DNA from 2 places in the Nocardioides sp. Z30_9 genome. Region 1 is predicted to be linked to the other one. Evidence: predicted binding sites of a transcription regulator. Region 1 holds the regulator's gene; the other holds the start of a gene.

Region 1 (15,452 bases):
CCAACGCCTGCGACCGGCTCCAGGACCCTCCCGAGGCGCAACGGCAGATCGGCACCGAGGACTACCTGACGATGTGCATCGCGGTGGCGAAGGCCGTTCAGGACTGAGCCCCTGCGCCGGACTGACACACTTGCCCGCATGGCACAGGTGATCTCCGTCAACGTCGGCAGGGTGCGCGAGGCCGCTTGGGCCGGCATCGGCCGCACCGCGATGGACAAGCAGCCGGTGCACGGACCGGTGGCGGTGCACCGGCTCGGGCTGGAGGGTGACCAGGTCGGTGACACCAAGTACCACGGTGGCGTGGACCAGGCGGTCTACGCCTTCGCCCGCGAGGACCTCGACTGGTGGCAGCAGGAGCTCGGCCAGGAGATCCGCGACGGCCAGTTCGCCGAGAACCTCACCACCCGCGGACTCGACGTCAACGAGTCCGAGGTGGGGGAGCGCTGGCGCATCGGCACCGCCACGTTCGAGGTGGCGATGGTGAGGATCCCGTGCAACGACTTCAAGAGCTGGCAGGACCTCAGCGGCTACGACAGCCGGGCCTGGGTGAAGCGGTTCGCCCAGCGGGCGCGTCCCGGCCCCTACCTGCGCGTGGTCCAGGAGGGCGAGATCCAGGCTGGGGACGACCTCGAGGTCGTGCACCAGCCCGGTCACGGGGTGACCGTCTCGATGATGTTCCGGGCGCTGACCAGCGAGCGGTTCCTGCTCCCTGAGCTGCGCAAGGTCGACAACCTCGCCCGAGAGGCCCGGTCCAGGCTCGAGGCCTTCGTGGAATCGTTCTAACCGCGCTCGTCCGGAACGGTCTCGCCGACGATCGCCCGCAGCGCCGACACGTGCTTGCGGAACGCGGCGCTGCCCTGCCGGGTGATCCGGTAGGACGTCACGCCACCGCGTCCGCGCGACTTGGTCACCGTGACGTAGCCGGCGGCCTCGAGCGCGGACATCTGCTTGGACAGGTCGGAGTCGCTCACCGAGAGGTGCTCGCGCAGGAACCCGAAGTCGGTGGAGGTCGTGGTGGCGAGCACCGACATGATCGCCAGCCGCTTGGGCGCGTGGATGACCGGGTCCAGGTCGGCGAAGCTCATCCCAGCCGGGCCCGCGTGGCCGTGGCCGCGCGCTGGTAGGCGACCTCGTAGGCCTGAAGCCCACCGGTGGCCAGCACGAAGCAGATCGCCACGGCTGCCGCTGCCGGGAGTGTGGCCACGGACAGGGCCACCGCGGTGACGACCACGGCGAGACCCACGAAGTACGCCGTGGTGGCGGATCGGAACTCGCGTGGGGCACGACGCAGCGAAGGCCACGTGCCCCGCTTGCGTCGGTACCAGCCGAAGAAGGCCCCCTCGAGGCCCACGAGCACGATCACCGCCGCGACGAACCACGGGTTGCGCCACAGGTACAGGTAGGTGGCGAGCATCGCGGTCCACCACAGTCCCCCAGCGAGCGGGAACCAGGGGGTCCGTGGGTACTCGAGCCACGGTAGGGCGGCCGCCCGCTCCTGCTCGTGCAGCTGGGTGGCGGGGTCGAGGGGAGTTTCCATGATGGAAAGTATGCAGTGAACTTTCCAGGGTGGCAAGTACTTCTGGGGCATCGCCCAATCGCCACAATGTCGATAGACTTATGCGATGAGTTGTCCGCCTGACTTCTTCCTGATCGGTGCCCCCAAGGCAGGGACGAGCGCGCTGCACTCGGCCCTGGCGGCGCACCCGGGCCTGTTCATGAGTCCGGTCAAGGAGCCGAAGTACTACATGTGCGGCGACTCCCCGCCGCCGGCGTACAAGGGTCCGGGCGACGCGCACAGCAACCAGGAGTGGATCTGGCAGCGGCAGCGCTACCTCGACCTCTTCGACGCGGCACCCCCCGGCATGCTGCGCGGGGAGAGCACGCCGTTCTACCTCTACAACCGCGACGCCCGCCGACGGATCGCGGCGGACCGTCCGGACGCGAAGCTGATCGCCGTGCTGCGCGACCCGGTGGACCGCGCGTACTCCAACTGGATGCACCTGTGGATGGACGGACTGGAGCCGGAGTCCGACGTGGTGGAGGCCGTCGCGCGCGAGCCGCAGCGTGTGGAGGCCGGGTGGGCGCCGTTCTGGCACTACTCCCGGCTGGGGATGTACGGCCGTCAGCTGGCGGACCTCTACGACCACTTCCCACGGCGACAGGTGCTGCTGCTGCGCTACCGCGAGCTCGTCGACGAGCCCGACCAGACGCTGAACCGGGTCTTCGGCTTCCTCGGCGTCGACGGGGCGGAGGTCGACTCGATCCCCTCGGACAACTCGCGGGTCTTCGTTCGCGACGGCGTCCGGGCCCGCACCGTGGGGCCGGTGATCCGTGCGGGGGCGGCCGTGGGGCAGTTCCTGCCGCCGCAGGTCTGGCGCACGGTGAGCAAGCCGCTGATCAGCCAGCTGCACAAGGGCGGCGACCCGTCCCGGCCGCGGCTCACGCCCGAGCAGCGCGAGCGGCTGCTCGCCCCGCACCTCGAGGACATCGCGGTCCTCGAGCAGATCACCGGGGAGTCGTTCGAGCAGTGGCGGACCTACCGCGACGGCGGCTCGTTCCACACCAGGCGCACGGTCACGCAGGACTCAGCGTCGTGACCAGGTCGTGCGCGCCGTCGGGGCGGGCGAGCTCGAAGTAGAACCGCGTGCTCCCGTCGGGCTGGGGCACGGCGCAGGCGTAGCGCAGGGCGCCGTCGGAGTCCGGTGAGCGCAGCACCGGCGCCTCCGGGTCGGCCTGGAGCAGGCCGGTGGCGTCGGCGCGGGCGACCGACGTCGTCTCGTGCCAGTTGTCCTCGGCGGTGGGGCGGCCGTCGTACAGCACCACGAGCGGGTCGTGGCTGAGCACGGTGGTCACCCGGGCGCCGCGGGAGTCCCACGCGCCAGGGCGCGGGGCGAGCACGGTGCCGTGACGAGTCCACTCCAGCCCGTCGGTGCTGGTGAGGTACGACGTGGACATGCGGTCCTCGTGCCCGGGGTCGGTGAGCGGGTGCTCGCACAGCCACATCTCCCACTTCCCCTCGTGCAGGGTGATCACGGGGTCCTTGACCGCCACCTGCGCACTCCCGGGCAGCACCACCGTGCGACGGCCGGAAGGCAGGTCCTCGGGCCGGTCCGCGTCCAGGGCCTCGATCCACCAGTGCTTGCTGCCCGGGGCCGCGCAGGAGAGGTAGAGCCGCCAGCCGCCGTCGGGGCGCCGCAGCACCACCGGGCGCTCGAAGGACTCCGCGCCGAAGTCGTCGCGGTAGACCTCGCAGACCGGCTCGAAGGTGAGCCCGTCGGTGGACCGCGCCACCACCGTGGCGACCCCGCGGCCCTGGGGCAGGGGGCGCCGCAATCGGTAGGTGAGATAGGTGACCCCGTCAACCAGTACTGCCGAGGCGGCGCCGGCCCAGTTGCCGGGGCCCGATCCCGGTGCGGGTACGACGACGCGGGGATCGTCCAGCGTGGGAAGGGGGACCGCGACGAGTTCCATCGGTTTAGTCTACTAAAAGAGTCGAATTTAAGGGGGTCGCCGGGACGCGGTTCGGGGCGGAGTTTTTTGGCGCGACCGAGTGCCTGTGGGGGGTGCGGACTTGACCTGTGATCTAGGTTACTCACAAGTCACCCACCCGTGGTCCGCTCGGCGGGCCTGTTCAGCCACCCCAGGAGCACCCCATGTCGCCCGTCGCAACTGACACGTCGTTCATCGAGAACCGGTCGCCGAACGTGGCCGCCCAGTTCCGTGAACGCGTTGCCAAGACCCCCGACCTGGTGGCCTACAGCCGCCCCGGCGCCGAGGGGGAGCCCTGGCCGTCGTACACCTGGAAGGAGACCCAGGACGCGGTCGACCGGATCGCCGCAGGCCTGCTCTCACTGGGTCTCGAGCCGCAGCAGCGGGTCGGGATCGCCTCCAACACCCGGGTGGAGTGGATCTTCGCCGACCTCGCGATCATGTGTGCGGGGGGTGCGACGACCACCGTGTACCCCACGACCCACGCCGAGGACGTCTCCTACATCCTCGCCGACTCCGAGTGCCGCGTGGTCTTCGCCGAGGACGCCAGTCAGGTCGAGAAGCTCACGAAGTACAAGTCCGAGCTGCCGCACCTGTCCAAGGTCGTCCTCATCGACGGCGAGGGCGACGGTGACTGGGTGATCAGCCTCGAGGAGCTGAGCGTGCTGGGTGACGCCCACCTCGCGGCGAACGCCGATGCGGTGGAGAACGCGACGGCGGCCATCGAGCCGGAGCACCTCGCCACGTTGATCTACACCTCCGGCACGACCGGCAAGCCCAAGGGCGTTCGCCTGCGGCACTCCTCGTGGACCTACGAGGGTGCGGCGATCCAGGCCCAGCAGATCCTCGACGAGAGCGACGTGCAGTTCCTGTGGCTGCCGATGGCGCACTCCTTCGGCAAGGTGCTGCTCTCCACCCAGCTCGCCTGTGGCTTCGCCACGGCGGTGGACGGCCGCGTCGACAAGATCATCGAGAACCTCGCGGTCGTCAAGCCGACCTTCATGGGTGCGGCGCCGCGGATCTTCGAGAAGGCGCACGCGCGCATCGTCACGATGCAGGCCGCCGAGGGCGGCGCCAAGGAGAAGATCTTCCTCAAGGCGTTCGAGGTCGGTCGCAAGGTGGACGCGCTCAAGCGGGACGGCAAGTCGGTCCCGCTGCCGCTGAAGGTGCAGCACGCACTCTTCGACCGGCTGGTGTTCTCCAAGATCCGCGACCGCTTCGGTGGACGCGTCCGGTTCTTCATCTCCGGCGCCGCTGCGCTCAACCAGGACATCGCTGAGTGGTTCCACGCCGCGGGCATCCTGATCCTGGAGGGCTACGGCCTCACCGAGACCTCGGCCGGCGCGTTCGTCAACCACCCCGACTCCTACAAGTTCGGCACCGTCGGCTCGGTCTTCCCCGGCAGCCGGGTCCGTCTCGGCGAGGGCGACGAGATCCAGATCAACGGCCCCAACGTGATGGACGGCTACCACAACCTCCCCGACGAGACCGCGAAGACGCTCACCGAGGACGGCTGGCTGCGCACCGGTGACAAGGGATCGCTCGACTCCGAGGGGTTCTTGACGATCACCGGCCGGATCAAGGAGCTGTTCAAGACCTCCGGCGGCAAGTACATCGCGCCGCCGGCGATCGAGGCGAAGTTCAAGGCCGTGTGCCCCTACGCCAGCCAGTTCATGGTGTTCGGCAACGACCGCAACTACTGCGTCGCGCTGGTCACCCTCGACCCCGACGCCGCGGCCGACTGGGCCAAGGAGAACGGCCTCGGCGGGAAGTCCTACGCGGAGATCGTCGCCGCCCCGAAGACCCGCGAGATGGTCCAGGGGTACGTCGACACGCTCAACTCCCAGCTCAACCGGTGGGAGACGGTCAAGAAGTTCCAGCTGCTCGACCACGACCTCTCGGTCGAGTCCGGTGAGCTGACCCCCTCGATGAAGGTCAAGCGCAACGTCGTCGAGAGCAACTACGCCGCGGAGATCGACAAGCTCTACACCTGAGCAGTCGCTCGCCGATCGGATCGCTCTGTGCCCGGTCCCAGCCGACGCTGGGGCCGGGCACGGTCGCGTCCGGGGGAGCTCAGCGCCCCAGCCGGGTGATCCAGTACGGCGTCGTCGGTGTCTCCGGCGTCCCGAACCTGGCGTTGGGCAGGTAGAGCCGGTTGCGGTACCGGGCGATGGTGGTGGGGACGTCGAAGTCGCCGGAGGTGCGGGTCCGGACCAGCCGGGCGGCCTTCCCGCGCTTGCCGAGCTCGAGCACCGCGACCTTGTTGAGCCGGTTCTGGACGACGTACAGGGTGCGGCCGCGGCGCAGCATGCCGTCGCCGTTGGTCAGGGTGGCCGACCCCAGGGCCACCCGGGTGGCGACGCCGGTGCGGGGGTTCACGCGGAACAGGTAGCCGGTGGGCGACTGCACCACCAGCAGGGCGCGGCCGTCGGGGGTGGTGCTGATCCCGTTGGCGTTGATCACCCCGGGCTGCTGCTGCCAGGCGCCGCGCAGCGCGACGGTGCGCACCGCTGCCTGGGAGGGCTGGCCGTTGCGCGGGGTCACCCGGTAGAGCACCGCCCGGGAGGAGTCGGTGAACCAGGCGGACCTCCCGCGCAGCACGACGTCGTTGACGAAGGACTCGCCGCTCGCCAGGTCGATCTGCGCCAGCACGCGTCCCGTGCGGGCGCTGACCACCTTGGCGTCACCGTCGTCGCCGCCGGCGACCCAGAGCCTGCCGCGGCCGTCGAGCTTGAGGCCGACCGCGGGGGTGCCGTCGCCCCTGCTGATCACCCGGCCCTTCCCCGTGCGCAGGTTCGCGGCGTAGATGCTGCCGTCGGCGCGGGAGCCGAGGTAGGCCGTGGGGCCGCCGCGGATGGTGATGCCCTCGGGCTGGAACCCGGCGGGGAGGTTGATCCGCGTGGGTGCCGGTCGCGCCGAGTCGGCCTGGGCCGGGGCGGCGGTGAGCCCGACCGTGAGGCCGGTGGCGACAAGGCCGGTCGCCAGGCCGCTGGTCAGGGCCGGGGTGAGGGTGCGGGCTAGGCGTCCGAGAGTCATCTGGGGATCCCTTCGACTTTTCGTCACGCTACCTCCGTCGGTGCGGCCCCGTCACGGCTCGTTTTCTCTCCGGGTGGCAGCCGGTGTGACACTGGGGCGGTGTCTCCCCAAGCTCCACCCGGCGTGCCGTTCGGTGTCTACGTGCACGTGCCGTTCTGCGCGGTCCGGTGCGGCTACTGCGACTTCAACACATACACCGCGACCGAGCTCGGCGGGGGCGGGTCGCAGGCGGCGTACGCCGGGCACGCGGTCGCGGAGGTGGAGTACGCCGGGCGCGTGCTCGGGCCGGACCGGCCGCCCGTGGAGACGGTGTTCTTCGGAGGCGGCACCCCGACGCTGCTCCCGGCCGCCGACCTGGTCGCCGTCCTGGGCGCGATCGACGCGACCTTCGGGCTGGTGCCCGGAGCCGAGGTGACCACCGAGGCGAACCCCGACAGCGTCACCCCCGAGAGCCTCGCCGCCCTGCGTGCGGGCGGGTTCAACCGGATCTCCTTCGGGATGCAGTCGGCGGTGCCGCACGTGCTGCGGGTGCTCGAGCGCACCCACGACCCGGCCAACGTCGCCCGCGCGGTGGCGTGGGCGCGCGAGGCGGGGTTCGAGCAGGTCAGCCTCGACCTGATCTACGGCACGCCGGGGGAGTCGGTCGCGGACTGGCAGCGCTCGGTGGACGCTGCGCTGGCCTGTGGGCCCGACCACGTCTCGGCGTACTCCCTGATCGTCGAGGACGGCACCCGCCTCGCGCGGCAGGTGCGCACCGGCGCGATCCCCTCGCCCGACGACGACGACCTGGCGCAGAAGTACGTCCTGGCCGACGAGGCGTTCGGCGCCGCGGGCCTGGAGTGGTACGAGGTGTCCAACTGGGCCCGCAGCGAGGCCGCGCGGTGCCGGCACAACGAGCTCTACTGGACCAGCGCGAGCTGGTGGGGAATCGGCCCGGGCGCGCACTCCCACGTCGGCGGCGAGCGCTGGTGGAACGTCAAGCACCCCAGCGCCTACGCCGCCCGGATCGCCGCGGGGGAGTCCCCGGCCCTCGACGGTGAGCTGCTCGACGAGGACACCCGTCACCTGGAGCGGGTGCTCCTCGAGGTGCGCCTGCGCGACGGCCTCCCCCTCGATCTCGTCGACCGCTCCCGCGCCGAGACCGTGGTGGAGGACGGGCTCGCCGTACTCGGAGGGGAGCGGCTCGTCCTCACCCGCCGCGGCCGCCTCCTCGCCGACGCCGTGGTCCGCGACCTCGTCGACTAGTTCCCCGACGTACCTGGGAGCGCCCCTCCTCTCGCAGACGCGCGGACAGAAGTACCGGTCGAGCGGCCCGGCTGAGCGTGAAGCGGTGCGCGATTCCGAACTTGTGTCCGCGCGTGTGCGAGATCTGGGCCGGGACCCAGTCGACGGCAGGGATCAGGTGCCGGGCTGGGTGACGAAGTCGATGAGCTCCTCGACGCGGCCGAGCAGGGCGGGGTCCAGGTCCTGGAAGCCGCGTACGCCGCCGAGGATGTGCTTCCAGGCGCGGGCGATGTCGGCCTGCTCGCGGTGCGGCCAGCCGAAGCTCTGGCACACGCCGTGCTTCCACTCCACGTTGCGCGGGATCTGCGGCCAGGCCTTCTTGCCCAGGCGCTCGGGCTTGACCGCGGCCCAGATGTCGATGAACGGGTGGCCGACGATCAGCACGTGCTTGCCCACGGCCGACTTGCGCACCGACGCGGCGATCCGGCTCTCCTTGGAGCCGGGCACGAGGTGGTCCACGAGTACGCCGACCCGCCGCTCGGGACCGGGGCCGAAGTCGCGCAGCTTCTCGCCGAGGTCGTCGATGCCCTCGAGGTACTCCACGACGACGCCCTCGATCCTCAGGTCGTCGCCCCACACCTTCTCCACGAGCTCGGCGTCGTGGCGCCCCTCGACGAAGATCCGGCTGCCGCGGGCGACCCGGGCCTTGACGCCCTGCACCGCCACCGAGCCCGACGCCGTCCGGGTCGGGGCCTCGGGTCCCTTGCGGGTCGGCGGGACCAGGATCACCGGGCGTCCCTCCAGCAGGAAACCGGTCCCGAGCGGGAACGTGCGGCGCTTGCGTCGCCGGTCCTCGATCGTGACCGTGCCGAGGTCGCGCTCGACCTTGACGATCTCGCCGCACCAGTCGGTGGTCACCTCCTCGACCACGAGTCCGAGGTCGGCATCGATCTCGACGGCCCGGCCCTTCTTCGGCGTACGCCAGTCGGTGGCGAGGACGTCGGAGCCGTAGCGGTCGTGCGGGGAAGGAGTCACCGGGAAACGCTACGACGGGGAGCAGGGCGAACGGCGGATGGCACGCCCGAATTGTGGGCCTTGCCTCACGAACACTCGCGATATATCGTCAACATATCGAGACAGTGTCGTTGTCACCCGAGGAGCACCACCGGGACCGGCACGCCGACGAAAGGAGCTCTCGACATGGGACACCCGATGTGGACACCAGACTTCGAACCGACCCGGCGCCAGCGCGGCGGGCGTGGAGGCGGCCGGCACGGCGCGCACGGCGGCTGGGGCGGGCCCTGGGCCGGCCCGATGGGCGGACCGCCGCCCTGGGTCGCGCAGATGTTCGGCCCCGGCTTCGGAGGTGACTTCTCCGGAGGACGCGGCGGCGGCCGCGGCCGCCCCCGGGTACGCCGCGGCGACGTCCGTTCCGCGATCCTCGACGTGCTGCACACCTCGAACGAGCCGGTGAACGGCTACCAGGTGATTCAGCAGATCGCCGAGCGCACCGACGGGGTGTGGAAGCCGAGCCCCGGCTCGGTCTACCCGACCATCGCCCAGCTCGAGGACGAGGGCCTCGTCGAGGACGCGCCCACCGGCCGCAAGGCGATCCGGCTCACCGCCGAGGGCACGGCGTACGTCGAGGCGCACCCCGAGGAGATGGCAGCGGTCTGGGCACCGTTCGTGACCGAGGCCGACGACGAGGAGGCCGTGAACTTCAAGCAGGTGATCGGCCAGACCGTCGGCGCTATCGTGCAGGTGGCGACCACCGGCACGCCGGACCAGCGCGAGAAGGCGATCGAGATCCTCGGCGACACCCGCAGGCGGCTCTACGGCCTGCTCGCCGAGGGCCCTGACGGAACCGAGCCGGACGACGCCTTCGAGGAGGAGTGATGGACACGCTGCGGATCGGCGACGCGGAACGTGCGGAGGCCGTCGGACTCCTGGGCGACCAGTACTCCGAGGGCCGGCTGACCAAGGACGAGTTCGACGAACGCAGCGATGCCGTGTGGTCGGCGCGAACGCGGGGCGACCTCGTCCCGCTCTTCGCCGACCTGCCGGTGCGCTCGTCCTCGATGGCGCCAGCGGGAACGGCGGGCGCCGTCACCTCGGCCACCCGGGCATGGCGACGCCCGCCGTTCCCACTGGCGCCGGTGCTGTTCGTGCTGATCGCCCTGACCGTGCTCACCCACCTCCCGATCGTGCTGGTCGGGCTGCTGATCTGGTTCGTGCTCTCGCGCCGGTTCGGCATCGCGACCCCGTCGTGGAGCAGGTGCCGAACGAGCAGGCACTAGCCGCGGAGCGATCCCGGGCCTAGGTTGATCCCATCCTTTCGGGAAGGGACGCCATGGCGACCACCTCATCGACCGCAGAGGTCCAGGAACGCGGACTGGCGCGGTTCGCACAGCGACTCGCCGGGTGGACCGAGAAGTGGTTCCCCGACGCCTACGTCTTCGCCCTCGGCGGCGTCGTGGTGGTGACCCTCGCCGCGCTCGTCAACGGCTCCAGCCCCAAGGTGGTGGCGGAGTCCTTCGGCGGCGGCTTCTGGGGCCTGGCCGAGTTCACCCTGCAGATGGCGATGGTCGTGCTGAGCGGCTACATCGTCGCGACCTCCCCGCCGGCGGCGAAGGCGATCGTGCGGATCGCGCGGGTGCCGTCCACGCCGCGGGGAGCGGTCGCCTTCGTCTCGCTGATCTCGTGCACGGTCTCCATGCTCAACTGGGGGCTGAGCCTCGTCTTCTGTGGGCTCCTCGCCCGGGCCATCGCGCGGCGAGACGACCTCACGGTGGACTACCGGGCGATAGGCGCGGCGGCGTACATGGGACTCGGCGCGGTCTGGGCGCTGGGGCTCTCCTCCTCCGCGGCGCAGCTCCAGGCCACCGCGTCATCGCTGCCTCCCGACCTGCTCAAGATCACCGGCGTGCTCGACTTCGGCGACACGATCCTCACCTGGCAGTCGCTGACCATGGCCGGCATCCTGATCGTGCTCACCGTGGTGATCGCGTGGCTCTCCGCGCCGCAGGGCGGGGCGATCAAGACCGCCGACGACCTCGGCGTCGACCTCGACGACACCGTCGACCCGCCCCCGCCGAGCACCCGCCCGGGGGAGTGGCTGGAGCGGTCGATGATCCTGCCGCTGTTCATCGGGGCCCTGGCGCTGCTGTGGCTGGTCTACCAGCTCCTGGACAACCCGTTCCTGAGCGTGATCAGCAGCCTGGACACCTACCTGCTCGTCTTCGTCGTGCTCGGGCTGGTGCTGCACGGCACCCCGCGGGGCTTCCTGGACGCGACCGCGAAGGCGGTGCCCACCACGGCGGGCGTCCTGGTGCAGTACCCCCTCTACGCCGCGATGGCCGCGGTCCTCACCGGCGCCGCGGGACGTGGCGGGCTCTCGGTCTCCGAGCACCTCGCCGACCTGTTCACCGACCTCGGCGGCGGTGGCGGGTTCGCGATCGTGATCGCCATCTACACCGCGATCCTGGGGATCCTGGTGCCCTCCGGTGGGGGCAAGTGGCTGGTCGAGGCGCCGTACGTGATGCAGTCGGCCACCGACGTGGGGATGAACCTCGGCTGGACCGTGCAGATCTACAACGCGGCCGAGGCCCTGCCCAACCTGGTCAACCCGTTCTTCATGCTGCCGCTGCTGGCGGTCCTGGGGCTGCGCGCCCGCGACCTGATCGGGTTCACGTTCGTGCAGTTCCTCTTCCACCTGCCGGTGGTGCTCCTGCTGCTGTGGCTCCTCGGGATGACCTTCGAGTTCGTGCCCCCGAAGGTGCCCTGACGCCGCCGGCGGCCACTCAGATCAGCGGCAGCCGCTTCGCGTCGCGGGGCAGCTGCTCGAAGGCACGTCGTACGGCTTCGCCCAGCCGCTCGCTCGGGTAGGGCCAGGCCGCTGCCTCCAGTGCGTCGCGCAGCGGTACGCCGCGCCCGGCGAGGTCGCGGATGGTCTCGGCGACCACGCCGATCGCCGAGCGCTGCTCCTCCACGAACTCCTTGTCGACCGGTGCGCCGTGCCCGGGCACGACCACGGTGGCCGGCCCGATCAGCTGCAGCACGAGGTCGAGGGAGAGCGGCCACTCCAGCGGGAAGCAGTCCTCGCCGTACGACGGCATGTCGGACTCCTCGACGAGGTCGCCGGCCAGCAGCACGTCCCCGTCGTCGATGCGTACGACGAGGTCCCCGGCGGTGTGCCCGCGTCCGGGGTGCACCAGCTCGACCGAGCGGTCGCCGAGGTCGATCGCGGCGACCGAGGAGAACGTCGTGTCGGCCGGGACGATCGGCGTCTCGAGCACCTCGGCGGCGCGGTCGTCGCCGGCCTCGCGAAGCTGCTCCTTGGCCCGCTCGCCGGTGGCCACGGTGGTCTGGGCGGTCGACTCGTGGGCGGTGATCGGCACCGCGCCCCAGGCCTCTCGGAAGGCGCTGTTGCCGAAGGTGTGGTCGAAGTGGTCGTGGGTGTTCACGATCCCGACCACCGGACGCGAGGAGAGTCGCCGCAGGTCGGCGATCACCTCGCCCGCGGCCCTGCTCGAGGCGTGCGTGTCCACGACGAGGAGGCCCGCCTCGCCCTCGACGACGGTGACGTTCACGTCGTACCACTCGTAGCGCGCCACCCAGATCCGCTGGCCAATCTCCGTGAAGTCCGACACGAACGAGACCCTACGTTTGCCTAGTAGGATTGGCACTCCGGCGCGACGAGTGCTAGACCGGTCGACACGGGTCAGGGACAGCGCCGGACAGGACACTGGAGGAGCGACATGCAGGACGACCGCAGGCTTGCCGTGCTCCGGGCGATCGTCGAGGACTACGTCTCGACCCGGGAGCCGGTCGGCAGCAAGGCACTCGTGGAGCGGCACCAGCTCGGCGTCTCACCGGCCACCGTGCGCAACGACATGGCCACCCTCGAGGAGGAGGGGCTGATCGCCCAGCCGCACACCAGCGCGGGCCGGATCCCCACCGACAAGGGCTACCGGTTCTTCGTGGACCGGCTGACCCAGATCAAGCCGATGTCGGCGGCCGAGCGCCGCGCGATCTCGACGTTCCTCGAGGGCGCCTACGACCTCGACGACGTGATCCAGCGCTCCGTGCGGGTGCTCGCCCAGCTGACCCGGCAGATCGCGATCGTGCAGTACCCCTCGCTGGCCCGGTCCACCGTGCGGCACGTCGAGCTCGTCGCGCTGACCCCGTCCCGGCTGCTGGCCGTGCTGATCCTGTCCACCGGCCGGGTCGAGCAGCGGGTCGTGGAGCTGCCCGTCGAGCTCGAGACCGACGCCCTCGCAGACCTCCGCTCCCGGGTGCTGCTCGCGTGCGTGGGCAAGTCGATCGCCGATGCCTCCAACGCCCTCGGCGCGCTCACCGACCAGACCGACCACCTCGACCGCACGCACGTGGCGGTGATCACCACCGCCCTGGTCGAGGCGATGTCCAGCGAGCGGCAGACCGAGCGGGTGGTGGTCGGTGGGACCGCGAACCTCGCCCGCTTCGGGGAGAGCTTCGACCAGTCGATCAAGCCGATGCTCGAGGCGCTCGAGGAGCACGTCGTGCTGCTCAAGCTGCTCGGCGAGGCGACCTCCTCGGACTCCCTGACCGTGCGGATCGGGCACGAGGGGCCCTTCCAGGAGCTCTCGGGGACTTCTGTGGTCGCCACGGGCTACGGTCCAGGGGAGGAGCCCGTGGGCTCGCTCGGCATCGTGGGGCCGACCCGGATGGACTACCCGGGCTCGATGGCCGCCGTACGCGCGGTTGCCCGCTACGTCTCCACCCTCCTCGACCAGGCCTGACCAGCGCCTGCCGCAGACCAGCACCACCCGCAAGTGACCCAAGATTCCGCCCAGAGATTCCGCCCAGAGATTCCGCCCAGCCGAAAGATGACACGTGAGCCAGGACCCCTACGAGATCCTCGGCGTCTCCCGGGACGCCGAGGCCGACGAGATCAAGAAGGCCTACCGGCGTCTTGCCCGTCAGCTCCACCCCGACGTCAACCCCGACCCGGAGACCCAGGAGCGGTTCAAGGAGGTGTCGGCCGCCTACGAGGTGCTCGCCGACCCCGAGAAGCGCCGGATGTACGACCTCGGTGGTGACCCCTTCGGTCGCGGCGGCGGCGGTCCCGGCCAGGGTGCCGGGTTCTCCTTCACCGACATCATGGACGCCTTCTTCGGCGGCCAGGCCGGTGGCGCGGCCGGAGGACAGGGCCGTGGCCCGCGTCCGCGGATGCGCCGCGGGCAGGACGCCCTGGTCCGGATCGAGATCGAGCTCGCCGAGGCGGCGTTCGGCGTCACCCGCGACCTCAAGGTGGACACGGCCGTGCTGTGCACGGTGTGCGAGGGCAGCGGAGCTGCGCCCGGCTCCAAGCCGGTGACCTGTGAGACCTGCCACGGCCGCGGCGAGGTCCAGCAGGTGCAGCGCTCCTTCCTCGGCGAGATCCGCACCGTGCGACCCTGTGCCGCCTGCCGGGGCTTCGGCGAGATCATCCCCGAGCCGTGCCGCGAGTGCTCCGGGGACGGCCGGGTCCGCTCGCGCCGCTCGATCACCGTGAAGATCCCCCCGGGCGTCGACACCGGCACCCGTGTCCAGCTCGCCCAGCAGGGCGAGGTCGGCCCCGGCGGTGGTCCCGCCGGCGACCTCTACGTCGAGATCCAGGTGGTGCCGCACCCGGTGTTCACCCGCGACGGCACCGACCTGCGCTGCCGCGTGACGGTGCCGATGACCGCCGCGGCACTCGGTACGACGATCCAGCTGCCCCTGCTCGAGGCCGACGTGGCCGAGGGCGACTCCGACATGGAGCTGTGGGTGGACCTCGAGGTCCGGCCCGGGACCCAGTCCGGCACCGAGACGGTGCTGCGCGGGCGCGGCGTCCCGCACCTGCGCTCCCAGGTCCGCGGTGACGTGGTGGTCACGGTCGACGTGGAGACCCCCGGTCGTCTCGACGAACAGCAGGAGGAGCTGCTGCGCGAGCTGGCCCGGCTCCGGCACGAGGAGACGCCCGACGGGCAGCTCCACTCGCCGCACAAGTCGGTGTTCGGGCGCCTGAAGAACGCCTTCAAGTGAGCCCCGTCCGGGTCGCCCGGTGACGCTGCCGGTCTTCCTCGGACCCGTCACGGGGACGGCCTCGGGGGACTCCGTGGTCCTCGAGGGCGACGAGGCCCGGCATGCCGTCGTGGTGCGCCGGATCCGGGTGGGGGAGCAGGTCGTGCTCACCGACGGCCGCGGCACCGCCGCCACGTGCGTGGTGGAGGCGACCTCGAAGTCGTCGATGACGGCCACGGTCACCTCGGTGTCCCTGGCGCCGGCGCCGGTGCCCCACGTGACCGTGGTGCAGGCGATCCCCAAGGGCGAGCGGGCCGAGCTCGCCGTCGAGGTGCTCACCGAGGTGGGCGTCGACCGGATCGTTCCGTGGGCCGCGGCCCGATCGGTCGGCGTGTGGCGCGGCGAGCGGGCCCAGAAGTCGCTGGCCAAGTGGCGTTCGGCCGCCCGCGAGTCCGGCAAGCAGTCGCGGCGGTCCTGGCTGCCCGAGGTCACCGAGATGGCCACGACGGCCGAGGTCGCCGCCCTCGTGGACGCCGCCGGCCTGGCAGTGGTGCTCCACGAGGCGGCGTCGGCCCCGCTCTCGGCGCTCTCCCTGGAGGGCGTGGAGTCCATCGTGGTGGTGGTCGGCCCCGAGGGCGGGATCAGCGACGAGGAGCTCGAGGTCCTCGGCGCGGCTC
Region 2 (15,452 bases), on a different contig from region 1:
TCGTTCGCCTCCACCAACGTCTGGTTGATGATCGCGGCCACCTGGCGCCCGGGCAGGGAGTTCTGCATCGCCTGGAGCAGCCAGTAGCCGATCATCCCCTGGGTCTGCGCCCCGAGCACGTCGAAGGGGTACGGCGAGGTCAGGTGCGGGTCCGACGCGCTCTGCAGGGCGAGCACACCGACCTGGGGTCCGTTGCCGTGCGTGACGACGAGCTCGTGCTCGTTGGCAAGAGGTGCCAGGGCCATCACCGCCGTGGCGACGTTGCGCTCCTGGACGTCCGCGTCGGGCTTCTGCCCGCGCTCGAGGAGGGCGTTGCCCCCGAGCGCGACCACGATCCGCACCTCAGCCGCCCATCGTGGCGACGAGCACGGCCTTGATGGTGTGCATCCTGTTCTCGGCCTGGTCGAAGACGATCGAGCTCGCGGACTCGAAGACCTCGTCGGTGACTTCCAGGGACTCCATCCCGGTCTTCTGGTACAGCTCCTCACCCACCTTGGTGTGCCGGTCGTGGAAGCCCGGCAGGCAGTGCATGAACTTCACCTGCGGGTTGCCGGTGAGCTCCATCAGCCCCGCGTTCACCTGGTAGGGCTTGAGCAGGTTGATCCGCTCCTCCCAGACCTCGGCGGGCTCACCCATCGAGACCCACACGTCGGTGTAGACGAAGTCGACCCCCTGGACGCCCTCGGCGACGTCCTCGGTGTGCTGGAGCCGCGCACCGGTGCGAGCCGCGATCTCCTTGGCCTGCTGCACGATCGCGTCCTCGTTCCACAGGGCCCTGGGTGCGACCATCCGCACGTCCATCCCCATCATCGCCCCGGTGACGAGCAGCGAGTTGCCCATGTTGTTGCGGGCGTCGCCGAGGTAGGCGAAGGAGATGTCGGAGTCGTGCTTGCCGGCGTGCTCACGCATGGTGAGCATGTCGCAGAGCATCTGTGTCGGGTGCCAGTCGTCGGTGAGCCCGTTCCAGACCGGGACGCCGGCGTACTGCGCCAGCGTCTCGACGTTCGCCTGCGCGGCACCGCGGTACTCGATGCCGTCGAAGAACCGGCCGAGCACCCGCGCGGTGTCCTCCATCGACTCCTTGTGCCCGATCTGCGAGCCCGAGGGGTCCAGGTAGGTCACCCCGGCGCCCTGGTCGAAGGCCGCGACCTCGAAGGCGCAGCGGGTGCGGGTCGAGGTCTTCTCGAAGATGAGCGCGATGTTCTTGCGGGTCAGCCGGGGCTGCTCCGAACCGACGTACTTGGCCAGCTTGAGCTCGGCCGCGAGGTCGAGCAGGAACTTCCACTCCTTGGGGGTGAAGTCCAGCTCCTTGATGAAGCTGCGCTGGTGGAGGTTGAACGCCATCTCAGATCCCTTCCCGTTCGATCGGGCAGCTCATGCAACGCGGGCCGCCGCGTCCTCGTCCCAGCTCGTTCCCCTGGATGGTGACCACTTCGATGCCCTTCTTGCGCAGGTAGGTGTTGGTGGTGACGTTGCGCTCGTAGGCCATCACCAGGCCAGGGCGGACGGCGAGCACGTTGCAGCCGTCGTCCCACTGCTCGCGCTCGGCGGACTTCACGTCCTGGGTGGCGGTGAGCACGTTGATCCGGTCCAGACCGAGTGCGTGGGCGATCGCCTGGTCCATCTCGTCGGGCGCGTGCGCGGTGACCTTGAGCTCCTTCTCGCTGTCGCCCGGCTCCAAGGTGTACGCCGGCAGGCCGCCCATCCCGGCGTACCGGGTGAAGGTGTCCTCGCTGAGCATCGTCATCACCGTGTCGAGGTGCATGAAGGCACGGGCCTGCGGCAGTGCCAGGGCGACGATCTTGGTGATGCTGCCGTCGCTGAAGAGCTTCCGCGCGAGCCTCTCCACACCCTGGGGCGTGGTGCGCTCGCTCACCCCGATCAGCAGGGTTCCCCGGCCGATGACCAGGATGTCCCCGCCCTCGGCGGTGGCACGCCCGTTGACCGATCCCTCGGACCAGACGTTGAACTTCGACTTCGCGAACAGCGGGTGCCAGCGGTAGATCGCCTCGTAGTGGATGGTCTCGCGCATCCGCGCCTTCATCCGCATGGCGTTGATCGAGACACCGTTGTAGATCCAGGCGGAGGTGTCGCGGGTGAACAGGTGGTTGGGCAGCGGAGGCAGGAACAGGTCGTCGAGCTCCATCGCCGAGATCACCAGCGACTTCGGCTCCTCGATGTGCTCGAGCAGCTCCCGCTTGGTCATGCCTCCGATCAGGTGCCGGACCAGCAGGTCGTCGTCGAGCCCGGAGAACAGGTTGTAGAGGTCGTCGGTCGCCATCGGACCGTAGATGCGTTCGTCGAAGGACGCGTCCAGGATGTGCTTGCGCCCCTCGGGCAGCGCCACCGTCTCCCGGAGCAGCTGGTCGAGGTAGTGCACCTTCACGTCGAGGTCGCGCAGTGACTCCGCGAACGCGTCGTGCTCCTGCTTGGCTCGCTTGACCCACAGCACCTCGTCGAAGAGGTAGGAGTCCTTGTTTGTCGGGGTGAGGCGCATCAGCTCAAGGTTCGGTCGATGCAAGATCACCTGTCGGAGGTCCCCCACCTCCGAGTCCACGTGCAAGGTCATCGGTGTCTCCCAGCGTCGTCGGTGGCAGGCGTTGTGATGCCGCCTACCTTCAACGGTCCCCCTGTGGGACAAGCCGCATGAGGGCCGAAGGTCCCACGATGAGGGGGACTTCGCCTGCGTCAGCGGGCGGGATCCGCTGCTTGTCTGGAATAGCCCATGCCCCTGCCGGATGAGGTACCACCATGAACGTGGAGAAAACCGCCGAAGCACCCGCAGGCCCGCCAGAGAAGAAGCGAAAATTCAGTTTCCCGAGCGCCTTCACGGTGCTCTTCGCCGTCACGGTCCTCGTCTGGCTGCTGGCGTTCATCATCCCCACCGGCGCCTACAAGGTGAGCGAGGAGACCGGGGGCCCGATCCCCGGCAGCTACCAGGGCGTCGATGCCGACCTGTCGTTCGGCGATCGCCTGATGCAGCTCTTCCTGGCGCCGGTCAACGGCCTATACGGCATCCAGTCCACCGACACCGGGTTCATCAGCCCCAACGAGACCGGAGAGCTCTTCGGTGCCGCGGGGGTGTTCCTGTTCGTGCTGGCCATCGGCATCTTCATCACGATGTCGATGCAGACCGGGGCGATCGACAACGGCATCGCCCGGGTGGCCAACCGGTTCGGCACCCGTGGTGCCGTGCTGATCGTGATCCTGATGCTGCTGTTCTCCATCGGCGGCACCACCGAGGGGATGGCCGAGGAGACCCTGGGCTTCTACGCCCTCGTCGTGCCACTCATCCTGAGCCTGGGCTATGACCGGATGGTGGCGGTGGGCACGATCATGGTCGGAGCCGGCGTCGGCGTACTCGCCTCCACGGTCAACCCGTTCGCCACCGGTGTCGCCTCCGACGCCGCCGGGATCTCCATCGGTGACGGGATCGGGTTCCGGTTCCTGATGTACGTCGTCCTGGTGCCCGTCGGCATGCTCTACGTGCTCCGGTACGCCAGCAAGGTGAAGAAGGACCCCTCGAAGTCCATGACCACGGGGCAGCCCGACGACGCCAGGATCGCGGCGAGCGGGATCGGCAGCCCGCCGGTGCTCACCGGCCGGCAGAAGGCCGTGCTCACGATCGTCGGGCTCACCTTCGTGTTCATGATCTTCGCGATCGTGCCCTGGGCGCAGGTGATCAACGGGCCCGACGCCGAGAGCTTCGGCTGGCAGCTGGACTGGTACTTCCCCGAGCTCGCCGCCCTGTTCATCGTGATGTCCATCGTGGTGGGCCTGATCGGCGGCCTCGGCGAGAAGGGGATGACCGACACCCTGGTCCGCGGCGCCGGCGAGTTCATCGGCGTCGGCCTGATCATCGTGCTCGCCCGTGGCGTCACCGTGATCATGAACAACTCGCAGATCACCGACACCGTGCTGCACTCGATGGAGAACGCGGTCGACAACACCTCCTCGGGTGTCTTCGGTGCCGTGATGTTCCTGATCAACGTGCCCCTGGCGTTCCTGGTGCCGTCGACCTCGGGCCATGCCGCGCTCGCGATGCCGATCCTGGCGCCGCTGGCGGACTTCGCCAACGTGCCGCGGGCCATGGTGATCACCGCCTTCCAGTCCGCCTCCGGCGTGGTCAACCTGGTCACGCCCACGTCTGCGGTGGTGATGGGTGGACTCGCGCTGGCCAAGGTGCGCTACGACGAGTACGTACGGTTCGTGGCCCCCCTGCTGCTGATCCTGCTGGTGGCCTGCACGGCGTTCGTGGCCGTCGGGGCCGCGCTCACCTGATTCGTCCAGACAAACTTCTTCGCACACCTGTTCGAAGACTTGCTAGAGTGAGTCGATGACCACGGAGTTCCAACCTTCCCTCCTCGAGCTCACCGAAGACGTCCACCTCGGCGTCGGGCCGCTCGCAGGGCGGGTGCAGCGGACCCATCTGTCCCGCGGAGCCTGGGTGGACGTGCTCCCGGGATGGTTCGGCGGTGCCGACGAGGTCTTCGCCGGACTGGTGGAGACGGTCCCGTGGCGCGCCGAGCGTCGGGCGATGTACGACAACGTGGTCGACGTACCCCGCCTGCTGCACCAGTACGGCATCGGCGACCCGCTCCCCCACCCGGCGCTCACCGAGGCGCGCGAGGTGCTCAACGAGCACTACGGGCCCGAGCTGGGCGAGCCGTTCGTCACGGCGGGGTGCTGCTACTACCGCGACGGGCACGACTCCGTCACCTGGCACGGCGACAACATCGGCCGAGGCCGCTCGCAGGACACCATGGTCGCCATCGTGTCCTTCGGCTCACCGCGCAAGCTCCAGCTGCGGCCGCGCGGCGGTCACACCGAGGTGACCCACGCCCTCGGTCACGGCGACCTGATCGTGATGGGCGGATCCTGCCAGCGCACCTGGGAGCACGCCGTACCGAAGACCTCCCGCCCGGTGGGCCCGCGGATCAGCGTGCAGTTCCGTCCGCGCAACGTGTTCTGAGCTCACGGCTGGCCCTGGGGGCAGACTGGGCGGCGTGAGCACGGAATTTCCCGGATCCGCGACCGATCGCGAGCTCGAGCGCACGATCCTGCAGCTGCTGGACCAGCGCGCCCCGACCTCGACGATCTGCCCTTCCGACGCAGCGCGTGCCGTGGGGACCGCAGCGGACTGGCGGGACCTGATGCAACCTGCCCGCGACGCGGCCGCTCGCCTGGTGAGCGCGGGGAAGGTGGAGATCACCCAGGGCGGGGAGGTGGTCGACTTGGCCACGGCCACGGGGCCGATCCGGATTCGCCGCGTCCTGCGGGACTGGCAGTGAGATGGTGCCAGAGCACCAGCAGAGCCGAGGTCGCGAGCAGCACAAAAGTGCGGCGCTCAGTCACCCCGGAATGCCAGCAGCATGCCACTGACAGCGGCGGTCACCACGCCCACCAGCTGCACGACCTGGCCGATCGCGATCGCTGCGCCGTTCTCGCCCAGCAGGTTCTCGAAGCCGTCACCATAGATGCCGCTGAGGACGAAGCCGACGACCACGAACAGCCCCAGCAGGGCTCCGACCCCGTCGGACCACCGGCGCCGGACGCCAGCGACGAGAGCCGCGCCGGCCAGCAGGATCACCAGCCCCGGCGGAATTGCCACGGGGAACTCGACGCCGGCCGCCCACAGGACTGCGATCCCGACGGCACCCACCAGCAGGCCACCGACCAGGGTGGTGCGCCTCCTCACGCATCCTCCTTCGTCCAGGCGACCAGCTTCTCCGGGTTGAGCACCGACCACATGCGAACGATGCGGTCCTCGGCGACCTCGAAGGCCATCACTGCGACGGTGACGTCGCCCGCCCGGGCGATGAGACCCGGCTGCCCGTTGACCAGGCTCTCCGTCATCGTCACCCCGGCCAGCGCGGTGGCACGGCCGACAAGGAACTCCGCGATCCTCAAGGCGCCACGCACGGGTCGCCGCTCCGCGCTGACCCGCCCGCCACCGTCGCCGACAGCGACGGCCGCAGGGTCGAGCAGACCGACCAACGCTTCGATGTCACGGGCCTCCCACGCCTGCTTGAAGCGGCGCACGACCGCCGTGCGCTGAGTCGTGGACGTGACTGGTGGGGGCGACCCGGCGATTCGACGGCGGGCCGAGGACGCCAGTTGCCGGGTGGCCGCAGGGCTGCGGCCGACGATCTCCGCGATCTCCGGGAACGGGTAGCCGAAGACATCGTGCAGGACGAACGCAACCCGTTCGGCCGGGGTCATGGTCTCCAGCAGAACCAGGAATGCCATGTGGACCGACTCGTCCAGAGTGATCTGGTCCACCGGGTCGAGGGGGGTGCTGCCGCCCTCCGCCCACATCGTCCGCGCCGGCAGCGGCTCCGGCACCCACTCGCCGACGTACCGTTCGCGTCGGAGGCGAGCCGATCCCAGCAGGTCGAGACAGATGCGCCCGGCGACCGTGGTCAACCACGCACCCGGGACCCGGACGGCCGTTCGCTGCTCCTCAGGCATGGCGTACCACCGGACATAAGTCTCCTGGACAACGTCCTCGGCCTCGACCAACGACCCCAACAGGCGGTAGGCGAGGTTTCGCAGGTGCCGGCGCTCGGCCATGACGGCGGCCAGGTCGGGATCGCCCCCCTCCAGGGACGAGGTGGGGCGGGCACTCATGGGACGAAGTGTCCCTCGGTTCGGCGTCATTCCCCTACGACGAAGCCGACCGGTGTCGTGTGAGGTCACAAGCCGACCTCACACCGGCACGGCCGGCTCCGTCGGACACACATGCACACAACTCTGTGGATCATCGCCGGGCTGTTGGCGGCCATCTTCTGCGCCAGCGGCGCAGCCAAGCTCGTGCAACCCAAGGACAAGCTGGTCGCCTCCAGCGCCGGGGCGGCGCTCGAGGGCTTCAGCCCCGGCGCGATCAAGGTCATCGGCCTTCTCGAAGTCCTCGCCGCGGTCGGCCTCGTAGTTCCCGGCATCGTCGGTGTCGCGACATTCCTCGTCCCAACGGCCGCCATCGGTCTGGTGCTCCTGATGGTCGGCGCCGCATTCACCCATGCGCGCCGGCACGAGGTGCAGCCGATCATCGTGAACGCGATGCTGCTGGCGTCCGCGGGCGTCGTGGCCTACGGCCGACTGGGTCCCTGCGCCTTCGTCGACTGACCCGATTCGAGAGCCAGTTGAATCCTCCCTATTGACGAGGTCGGCAGTCGCCGGTATTATCGAACACAGGTTCGATTCAATAGTGATGCTGAGGGATCGGCCCGGACTCTCCCGTAGCGGAGGTTCGCCTGCTCACGGGCGTGCTGCATCGACGTGTGAGACCAGTCAGTCATGGTCACGAGTCGGTGCGGGAGGTGCTCAGATGAGCTCGACGTTCGATCGGCCCGCGCTGCATCCGGTGCTGGCGTGCGCGGACGCCGTGGAGGCGTCCTTGAAGGACACCGCGGGTGTGGCGGTGGAGTTCATGGCCCCGGCGGACAAGCGGGCCGCGCTGGTGCAGCTGACCCGGGTGGAGGCACAGCTCGCTTCCCTGCGGATGCGGGTGCTGGCCGCCTCCGACGACCTCGCAGTGGCCGAGGGCGCCCGGGACGCGGCCGCGCTGGTCACCCACCACACGCGTTCAGATGCCGGGACCAATCGGCGTGACCTGGCACTGGGCCTGGCCCTGGACCGCCGCTGGCAGCACCTGGGAACCGCCCTGGGGGGCGGTGAGGTGAACGTGGCCCAGGCCCTGGTGATCACCCACGCTCTCGACGTCCTGCCGGCGGTCGAGCTCGGTGCCGAGATCATGGCCGCCGCGGAGGCGCATCTGGTGGCGCAGGCGGCGCACTTCGGTCCCCGTGAGCTCCGACTACTGGGCCGGCGGATCCTGGACCACGTGGCACCCGAGGTTGCGGAGGAGCAGGAGGCCAAGGCGCTCGCCGCCGAGGAGTCCCGCGCCTGGCGCCGCACCTCGCTGGCGACCACCCGACTGGGCGACGGCAGCACCCGGATCACGATCCACGTTCCCGACAGCGTGGCCGCCCGGCTGCACACCTACCTGGAGGCATTCACCTCACCTCGCCAGGTCGGCGTGGGCGAGGGGGCCCGGGTCCCGGCCGACGTACGCCGGGGTCAGGCGTTCTGCGCGCTGCTGGAGGCGGTCGACCCGAAGCGGCTGCCGGTCCACGGTGGCGACGCCACCACGGTGATCGTCACGATCCCGCTGGCGGACCTGCGCCGTGACCTCGGCGTCGGCGAGCTCGGACCCACCGACCGGCTCACCGCCGGGGAGGTCCGGCGCCTGGCCTGCACCGGCAAGATCGTCCCCGCCGTGCTCGGCACGAACTCCGAGGTGCTCGACCTCGGCCGGTCCTCGCGGCTGTTCAAGCCCGCACAGCGCAAGGCGATGATCATCCGCGACCGTGAGTGCCGCGCCGAAGGGTGCACCATCCCCGCCGCGTGGTGCGAGGCCCATCACTGGGGCAGAGCGTGGGCCCACGGTGGCCGCACCGACCTCAAGGACGGAGTGCTGCTGTGCAACTGGCACCACCACCGCGCCCACGACGACGGCTACGACGCCAGCCGACTACCCAACGGCGACATCCGATTCGGCAGGCGAACACGAGGGTCGTAAACTGGCGGCTGCACAGGGGTACAGCGCGTCAGTGGTGGGGTGGCGAGCACGTCGTTGAGCGCACCCGGAGAAACCGATGTCCACCCCTGTCACCCCTGTCACCACTGCCGTCCGTCCTGCCACGCCGACGCGCACCTCCTTCCCCACGCTGCTGCGCCAGGTGGAGCCGTACTACGTGGTGCTCGACGCCGCGGTCCGGCTGCCGACGGCGATGCTTCCGCTCGGGATCCTGCTCTACGTAGCTGACCGGAGTGGATCCTTCGCCACCGGCGGGCTCGCAGTCGCTGCGCTCAGTGTGGGCGGGGGCCTGGGCGGCGCCTTCGTCGGCGTCTTCGCCGACCGGTTCGGGCAGCGGGTCGTCGGCGTGCTGGCAACGGTGGTGCAAGTCCTCGCACTGGGCGCCTTCCTGCTGCTCGCTCCCCGGGACGTGCTGCCGGTGACGATGGGGCTGGCCGCCCTGATCGGGATGTCCAACCCGCAGGCGGGCGCGATGGCCCGCAGCCGGTGGGCCGCGCTGGGCCGCTCGCGCGCCGACCGTCGCTCGTTCACCTCCACGGCGATGGCCTGGGAGGGCGCCCTCGACGAGTGCGGGTTCGTGGTCGGACCGGTCCTGGTGAGCACCGTCGCCGGCCTCGCCTCCCCCACACTCGGGCTGGTGCTGGCCCTGGTGCTGGCCGTGGTGACCCAGACCGGATTCGCGCTGCACCACACCGCGCTGCCCGGCCACGGTGCCGGCCGCTCCACCGGTCACCGCGAGCGTGGGGCACTTCCCCTCGCCCACGTCGGCAGCCTCCTGGTCGCGATGGCCGGCGTCGGACTGGTCTTCGGCGCGACCCAGACCGGCGTCGCGGCGCGGATGGCGGCTGCGGGCACCGACGAGCTCACCGGTCCCGTGTACGCCGCCATGGGGGTCGGCGCCGGGATCGCGGGACTGCTCACCACCCGGCTGCCCCAGGTGTTCCGGCTCGAGGCCAGGATCGCCTGCGCCGGCGCCCTGGTCGCTCTCGGCGGCCTGGCGAGCTCGGTCTCGGAGCATCCTGCCCTGCTCGCCGCTTCCTGCCTGCTGCTCGGCGTTGCCCTGGCACCGGCCCTGGTCAGCTCCTACGCCCTCGCCGAGCGCTCGGCTCCCGAAGGGTGGGGCACCACGATGATGACCATGCTCGGGACGGCGAACATCATGGGGATCGCAGCCGGTGCTGCGATCGCGGGCATGCTCGTGGACTCGGTCTCCCCCGGTGCGGCGCTACTCGTCGACGCGGTCGCCGGTGTGCTGGTGCTCGCTGCCGGCTGCGCGGCGCTGCTCACCCACCCCGCTGGCCGCGCGGAGCGGCAGCACCAGGCCCGCTAGGCGACCCCGCTCACCCGCGAGGTCCAACCGCTCAGCCGACGGGGTCGCCCTCGAGGTCCGCCTTCATCGCGGCCAGCGTGCGCGCGATGTTGCCCCGCTGGAACTGCGAGAAGAGCCGGCCACCGGTCGCGGCCTTGTCGAAGATCGCCGCGGCCCAGTCGGGCCACCGGTCGCGCAGGTCGGTCCAGGTCTCGGTGACGCGGGTGCCGTCGGCGACCGGCTCGAAGGTGTACTCCCACGACGCGATCCGCCCGGCGAGCAGCGGCTTGCGCGGCCCGATCTTGCGCACGTCGAAGGCGAACCGCTGCCCGGGCTCCGCGGCGATCACCACGCACTCGGTGCTCCACCGCGCACGACCACGCTTGTTCGACCCGTCGAAGACCTCACCGACGCGCAGCGTGCGACCGGCGCTCGTGGTGGTCGCGCCGGTGTTCTCCGGGCTCCACCGGGCCATCTGGGTGGGGTCGGCCACCTGGTCGTAGATCGTGTGCGCGTCGATCTCGATGACGATGCTGTCGCTGACCTGCATCTCGCGGCCCATGGATCTCCTCGGTGGTGGGGTGTGCCCTGCCTGTGTACGCCCGGACATACCCGAAAGGGCCCCCGCCGAAGCGAGGGCCCTTCCGGGTGATGCCTGTGAAGCGGTGGTTCCTGAGCGGGTTGGCTCAGAAGTCCATGCCGCCCATGCCGCCGGTCGGGTCGCCGCCACCCATGGCGGGCGCCTTCTCCGGCTTGTCGGCGATGACTGCCTCGGTGGTGAGGAACAGCGCGGCGATCGAGGCTGCGTTGAGCAGCGCCGAACGCGTCACCTTGGCGGGGTCGGGGATGCCGGCAGCGAGCATGTCGCCGTACTCCCCGGTCGCGGCGTTCAGGCCGTGGCCGACCGGAAGACCGGCGACCTTCTCCGCCACGACGCCACCCTCGAGACCGGCGTTGATCGCGATCTGCTTGAGCGGAGCCGCGAGCGCGACCTTGACGATGTTGGCACCGGTGGCCTCGTCGCCCACGAGCTCGAGCTTCTCGAACGCGTTGACGCCAGCCTGCACCAGGGCCACGCCGCCACCGGCGACGATGCCCTCTTCGACGGCAGCCTTCGCGTTGCGAACGGCGTCCTCGATGCGGTGCTTGCGCTCCTTGAGCTCGACCTCGGTGGCCGCGCCGACCTTGATGACCGCAACGCCGCCGGCCAGCTTGGCCAGGCGCTCCTGCAGCTTCTCGCGGTCGTAGTCGGAGTCGCTCTTCTCGATCTCGGCGCGGATCTGGTTCACGCGGCCAGCGAGCTGGTCGGTGTCCCCGGCGCCGTCGACGATGGTGGTCTCGTCCTTGGTGACGACGACCTTGCGGGCCTGGCCGAGCAGCTCGATGCCGGTCGACTCCAGCTTGAGGCCGACGTCCTCGGACACGACCTGCGCGCCGGTCAGGATCGCGATGTCCTGCATCATCGCCTTGCGGCGGTCACCGAAGCCCGGAGCCTTGACGGCGACGGACTTGAAGGTGCCCCGGATCTTGTTGACGACCAGGGTGGACAGGGCCTCGCCCTCGATGTCCTCGGCGATGATCAGCAGCGGCTTGCCGCTCTGCATGACCTTCTCGAGGAGCGGCAGCAGGTCCTTGACCGTGGAGATCTTCTGGTTCGCGATCAGGATGTAGGGGTCGTCAAGGACGGCCTCCATGCGCTCCGGGTCGGTCATGAAGTACTGGGAGATGTAGCCCTTGTCGAAGCGCATCCCCTCGGTCAGCTCGAGGTCGAGCCCGAAGGTGTTCGACTCCTCGACGGTGATGACGCCTTCCTTGCCGACCTTGTCCATCGCCTCGGCGATGGCCTCGCCGACGGTGGTGTCCGCGGCGGAGATCGAGGCGGTCGCCGCGATCTGCTCCTTGGTCTCGACGTCCTTGGCCATTCCGAGCAGCTGCGCGGAGACGGCCTCGACGGCCTTCTCGATGCCGCGCTTGAGCTCCATCGGGTTGGCGCCGGCGGCGACGTTGCGCAGCCCTTCGCGCACCATGGCCTGGGCCAGGACGGTGGCGGTCGTCGTACCGTCACCGGCGACGTCGTCGGTCTTCTTGGCGACCTCCTTGACGAGCTCGGCGCCGATCTTCTCGTAGGGGTCCTCGAGCTCGATCTCCTTGGCGATGCTCACACCGTCGTTGGTGATGGTGGGCGCACCCCACTTCTTCTCGAGTACGACGTTGCGCCCCTTGGGACCGAGCGTGACCTTGACCGCGTCGGCGAGAGTGTTCATCCCTCGCTCGAGCCCGCGGCGGGCCTCCTCGTTGAATGCAATCAGCTTCGGCATGGCTAGGTGATTCCTCACGCTAAAAAGTGTGGTGGCCGCTTCGTCGCCCGCGACGGACGATCCGGGCTGACCCGGCGGACCCTTCCCGCCAGCGCCTTCGAACCTCGACTCAGACGGCCATGGATCGATGCTGCGTTGTCACTCTCATAGGGAGAGTGCCAGCTTCATTTTTAGCACTCGCCCTATCCGAGTGCAAACACCGGGGGGCCTGTTCCCGGCGCGTGCCCGACGTGGGGCTCAGCGGATCTCGGCGTCGTCGAGGCCGGGCTCGGGCTCGTGGTTCCCCGGAGCCAGCCGCGAGTGGGTGCGGCCGTAGAGGAAGTAGATCGCGAGGCCCACGACCAGCCAGGCCAGGAACCGCAGCCAGGTCTCCACGGCGAGGCTGGCCATCAGGGCGACGCACGTGGTGGCGGAGAGGATCGGGAGCAGGGGGACCTGGGGCGTGCGGAAGGGTCGCTTCATCCGCGGCTTGGTACGACGCAGCACGACCACCGCGATCGCCACCACCAGGAAGGCGAACAGCGTGCCGATGCTGACCATCTCGGCCAGCGTGGCGAGCGGCACGAACGCCGCGAGGAGGCACACCACCGCGGTGGTGGCCATCGTGATCCGGGCCGGGGTGCCGAACCGGGGGTGCACGTGACCCACCGCGGCCGGCAGCAGCCCGTCGCGGCACAGGGCGAAGCCGATCCGGCCCATCGCGACGATGTCGACCAGGATCACCGAGCTCAGCCCGGCGATCGCGGCGATGTTGATCAGGATCGAGGCCCAGCCCAGGCCCACCTGGTCGAACGCATCGGAGATCGGAGCACCCTCCGAGAGGTCGGCGTAGTTCACCATCCCGGTGAGCACGAAGCACACGCCCAGGTAGAGCACCGTGCAGATCACCAGGGTGCCGATCAGGCCGCGGGGCATGTCCCTGGCGGGGTTCTTGGTCTCCTCACCGAGGTTGGCCACCGCCTCGAAGCCGCTGTAGGCGAAGAACACCACGGCCGCGGCCACGAGCACCCCGGTGACGCCGAACGAGCTGGCGTCGATGCCGGAGGCCCACTGCCACAGCGGCTGGGCGAGCCCGCTCCTGCCGTCCGCCTCCGGCCTGGACTCGGGGATCCACGGGGTCAGGTTCGAGACCTTGACGAAGAAGATGCCCACGGCCACCACGAAGACACAGACGCTGACCTTGATCACGACCAGGGCGTTCGTGACCAGCTTGGACTCTCGGATCCCGACCGCCGCGATGATGCCCAGCACCAGGGAGATGGCCACGGCACCGAGGTTGATGGTGGAGCCCTCCTCACCGAAGAAGGCGTGCGGCAGCCCGAAGAGCTGCTGGAGGTAGCCCGACCACCCACGCGCCACCACGGCCGCGCCGAGCGCGAACTCGAGGATCAGGTCCCAGGCGATGATCCAGGCGAAGATCTCGCCGATGGTGGTGTACGCGTAGGTGTAGGAGCTGCCGGCAGTCGGCACCGCCGCCGCCAGCTCGGCGTAGCAGAGCGCCGCGAGCATGGCCACGACGCCGGCGATCGCGAACGAGAGCACGATCGCCGGTCCGGCGTGGTTCTTGGCCTCCACCCCGGTGAGGGTGAAGATGCCGGTGCCGATCACGATGCCGATCCCGAACCCCATCAGGTCCCAGGAGCTCAGCCGCTTCCGCAGGCCGCCCTCCTGGTCACCGTCGTTCTGGTGGATGACGGTGTCGACGTTCTTGGTCCGGATGATGCTCGTCCGAGCGGCCACGAGGCGGTCCTCCCTATGCGCCGACAGCCGGTACGCACGGCAGCCGGTACGTCGGCAACCGGTACGTCGGCAACTGGGCACACAGGCTGTTCGCGTCACCAGTTCGTTGTGACGCTCAACCTTTCGGTGCCCCGTTCCCCGTCAGGGAGATCGCAAACGATCACGCACCAGGTCCGCGAACGCGCTCGCGTTCTGCGGCAGCACCTCGAGGTAGAGGCCGGGTTCGGTCAGCTCGAGCTCGCTGACGGCGAGGGTGCCGTCGACCAGGCGCATCAGGTCGACGCGGGCGTAGTCGAGCCGCTCTTCGAGCAGTGCCTGCGCCGCGGTGACCGCGCGGGTGGCCACCTCGGCGGCCTCATCGGTCAGCGGTACGGCGACCGTCGACCCGCCGTACCTCTCGTGCACCCGGAGCTCACCGCTCGCCGGCACCTTGCGGGCCGAGGAGACGACGCGGCCGTCGAGCACGAACACGGACGTCTCGCCCTCGGTGCGCACCGACTCGACCAGGGGCTGCACCACCCAGGGTCCGTCGCTGAGCCCGGACTCGTCGAGGTCGGCCGGGCCGCCGTCGACGCCGTCGAAGACGACCAGGCCCCGCCCTCCGGCCCCCACCGTCGGCTTGACCACCACGTTCGGGACGCCCGGGTCGCCGGGGGCCTCGCGATCCATGGACAGCTCCGCGATCGCGGCCGGCAGCTCCTCCTCGTGCTCCACGACGAGGGTCGGGACCACGGGGACGCCGGCTGCGGCGAGCTCGACCAGGTAGCTCTTGTCGGTGTTCCAGGCGAACACCGCGGCGGAGTTGAGCATCCACGGCACCGTGCCCGCCCAGCGGAGGAACTCCTCGCGGCGCTGGTCGTAGTCCCAGGTCGAGCGCACGGCGACCAGACCCTGGGACCAGTCGGCCCCGGGGTCGTCCCAGACCACCCAGCGCCCCTCGATCCCCCGCTCGGCCAGCGCCGGCAGCAGGTGGTCGGTCCCCGCCCACTCCTCGCCAGCGGGGAACCAGGAGCAGGTGGCGAGCAGTACGACGGGACGCGGCGGCGCGGCGCCGTCCTCGACGGTCATCGGCTCAGTCGGCCAGCTCGGGCGGGAAGCCGCCCGTGGCGATCGGACCCCAGGAGTCGATGGTGACCCGGATCAGGGACTTGCCCTGCTCGCGCATCGCCTCGCGGTACTCGTCCCAGTCGGGGTGCTCCCCGGAGATGCTGCGGAAGTAGTCGACGAGCGGCTCCACGGAGTCCGGCAGGTCGATCACCTCGGCGGTGCCGTCGAGCTGGACGTAGGGCCCGTTCCAGTCGTCGCTGTGGATCAGCAGGGTCACCTCGGGGGTGCGGCGCAGGTTGGCGACCTTGGCGCGCTGCGGGTACGTCGAGATCACCACCCGGCCCTCCTGGTCGACGCCACAGGTGACCGGCGAGACCTGCGGCCGGCCGTTCCTGCGGGTGGTCACCAGGGTGGCGTTGTGGCGGGGCCGGACGAACTC

Evidence for each region. The regulator HrcA, encoded in region 1, represses chaperone genes, less so after heat shock. The targets are predictions, from matches to a motif close to TTGGCACTCGNNNNNNNCGAGTGCCAA.
Region 2: a site for HrcA is predicted at 12,397-12,423, ahead of groL (chaperonin GroEL). Genes of this name have one in related genera too.

What each region holds. Positions count from the first base shown of each region.
Region 1 covers NZ_JBZAJF010000001.1:887,186-902,637, reverse strand. Annotated here, with positions in the region: gene AC4BGB_RS04475 (aminoglycoside phosphotransferase family protein) at 1-107, shown strand, start outside; gene AC4BGB_RS04470 (MOSC domain-containing protein) at 139-783, shown strand; gene AC4BGB_RS04465 (winged helix-turn-helix domain-containing protein) at 780-1,085, opposite strand; gene AC4BGB_RS04460 (hypothetical protein) at 1,082-1,537, opposite strand; gene AC4BGB_RS04455 (sulfotransferase family protein) at 1,623-2,597, shown strand; gene AC4BGB_RS04450 (glycoside hydrolase family protein) at 2,575-3,471, opposite strand; gene AC4BGB_RS04445 (AMP-dependent synthetase/ligase) at 3,654-5,483, shown strand; gene AC4BGB_RS04440 (SMP-30/gluconolactonase/LRE family protein) at 5,563-6,525, opposite strand; gene hemW (radical SAM family heme chaperone HemW) at 6,625-7,770, shown strand; gene AC4BGB_RS04430 (DUF3097 domain-containing protein) at 7,924-8,784, opposite strand; gene AC4BGB_RS04425 (PadR family transcriptional regulator) at 8,950-9,645, shown strand; gene AC4BGB_RS04420 (DUF1707 SHOCT-like domain-containing protein) at 9,645-10,046, shown strand; gene AC4BGB_RS04415 (short-chain fatty acid transporter) at 10,100-11,533, shown strand; gene AC4BGB_RS04410 (MBL fold metallo-hydrolase) at 11,550-12,398, opposite strand; gene hrcA (heat-inducible transcriptional repressor HrcA) at 12,507-13,529, shown strand; gene dnaJ (molecular chaperone DnaJ) at 13,624-14,796, shown strand; gene AC4BGB_RS04395 (16S rRNA (uracil(1498)-N(3))-methyltransferase) at 14,816-15,452, shown strand, end outside.
Region 2 covers NZ_JBZAJF010000002.1:906,515-921,966, reverse strand. Annotated here, with positions in the region: gene AC4BGB_RS15085 (carbamate kinase) at 1-332, opposite strand, end outside; gene argF (ornithine carbamoyltransferase) at 343-1,344, opposite strand; gene AC4BGB_RS15075 (arginine deiminase) at 1,346-2,569, opposite strand; gene AC4BGB_RS15070 (YfcC family protein) at 2,752-4,281, shown strand; gene AC4BGB_RS15065 (alpha-ketoglutarate-dependent dioxygenase AlkB) at 4,337-4,972, shown strand; gene AC4BGB_RS15060 (DUF3253 domain-containing protein) at 5,007-5,291, shown strand; gene AC4BGB_RS15055 (hypothetical protein) at 5,348-5,698, opposite strand; gene sigJ (RNA polymerase sigma factor SigJ) at 5,695-6,630, opposite strand; gene AC4BGB_RS15045 (DoxX family protein) at 6,742-7,125, shown strand; gene AC4BGB_RS15040 (HNH endonuclease signature motif containing protein) at 7,328-8,581, shown strand; gene AC4BGB_RS15035 (MFS transporter) at 8,658-9,929, shown strand; gene AC4BGB_RS15030 (SRPBCC family protein) at 9,961-10,470, opposite strand; gene groL (chaperonin GroEL) at 10,595-12,226, opposite strand; gene AC4BGB_RS15020 (APC family permease) at 12,464-13,966, opposite strand; gene AC4BGB_RS15015 (ATP-grasp domain-containing protein) at 14,108-15,034, opposite strand; gene AC4BGB_RS15010 (PPOX class F420-dependent oxidoreductase) at 15,039-15,452, opposite strand, start outside.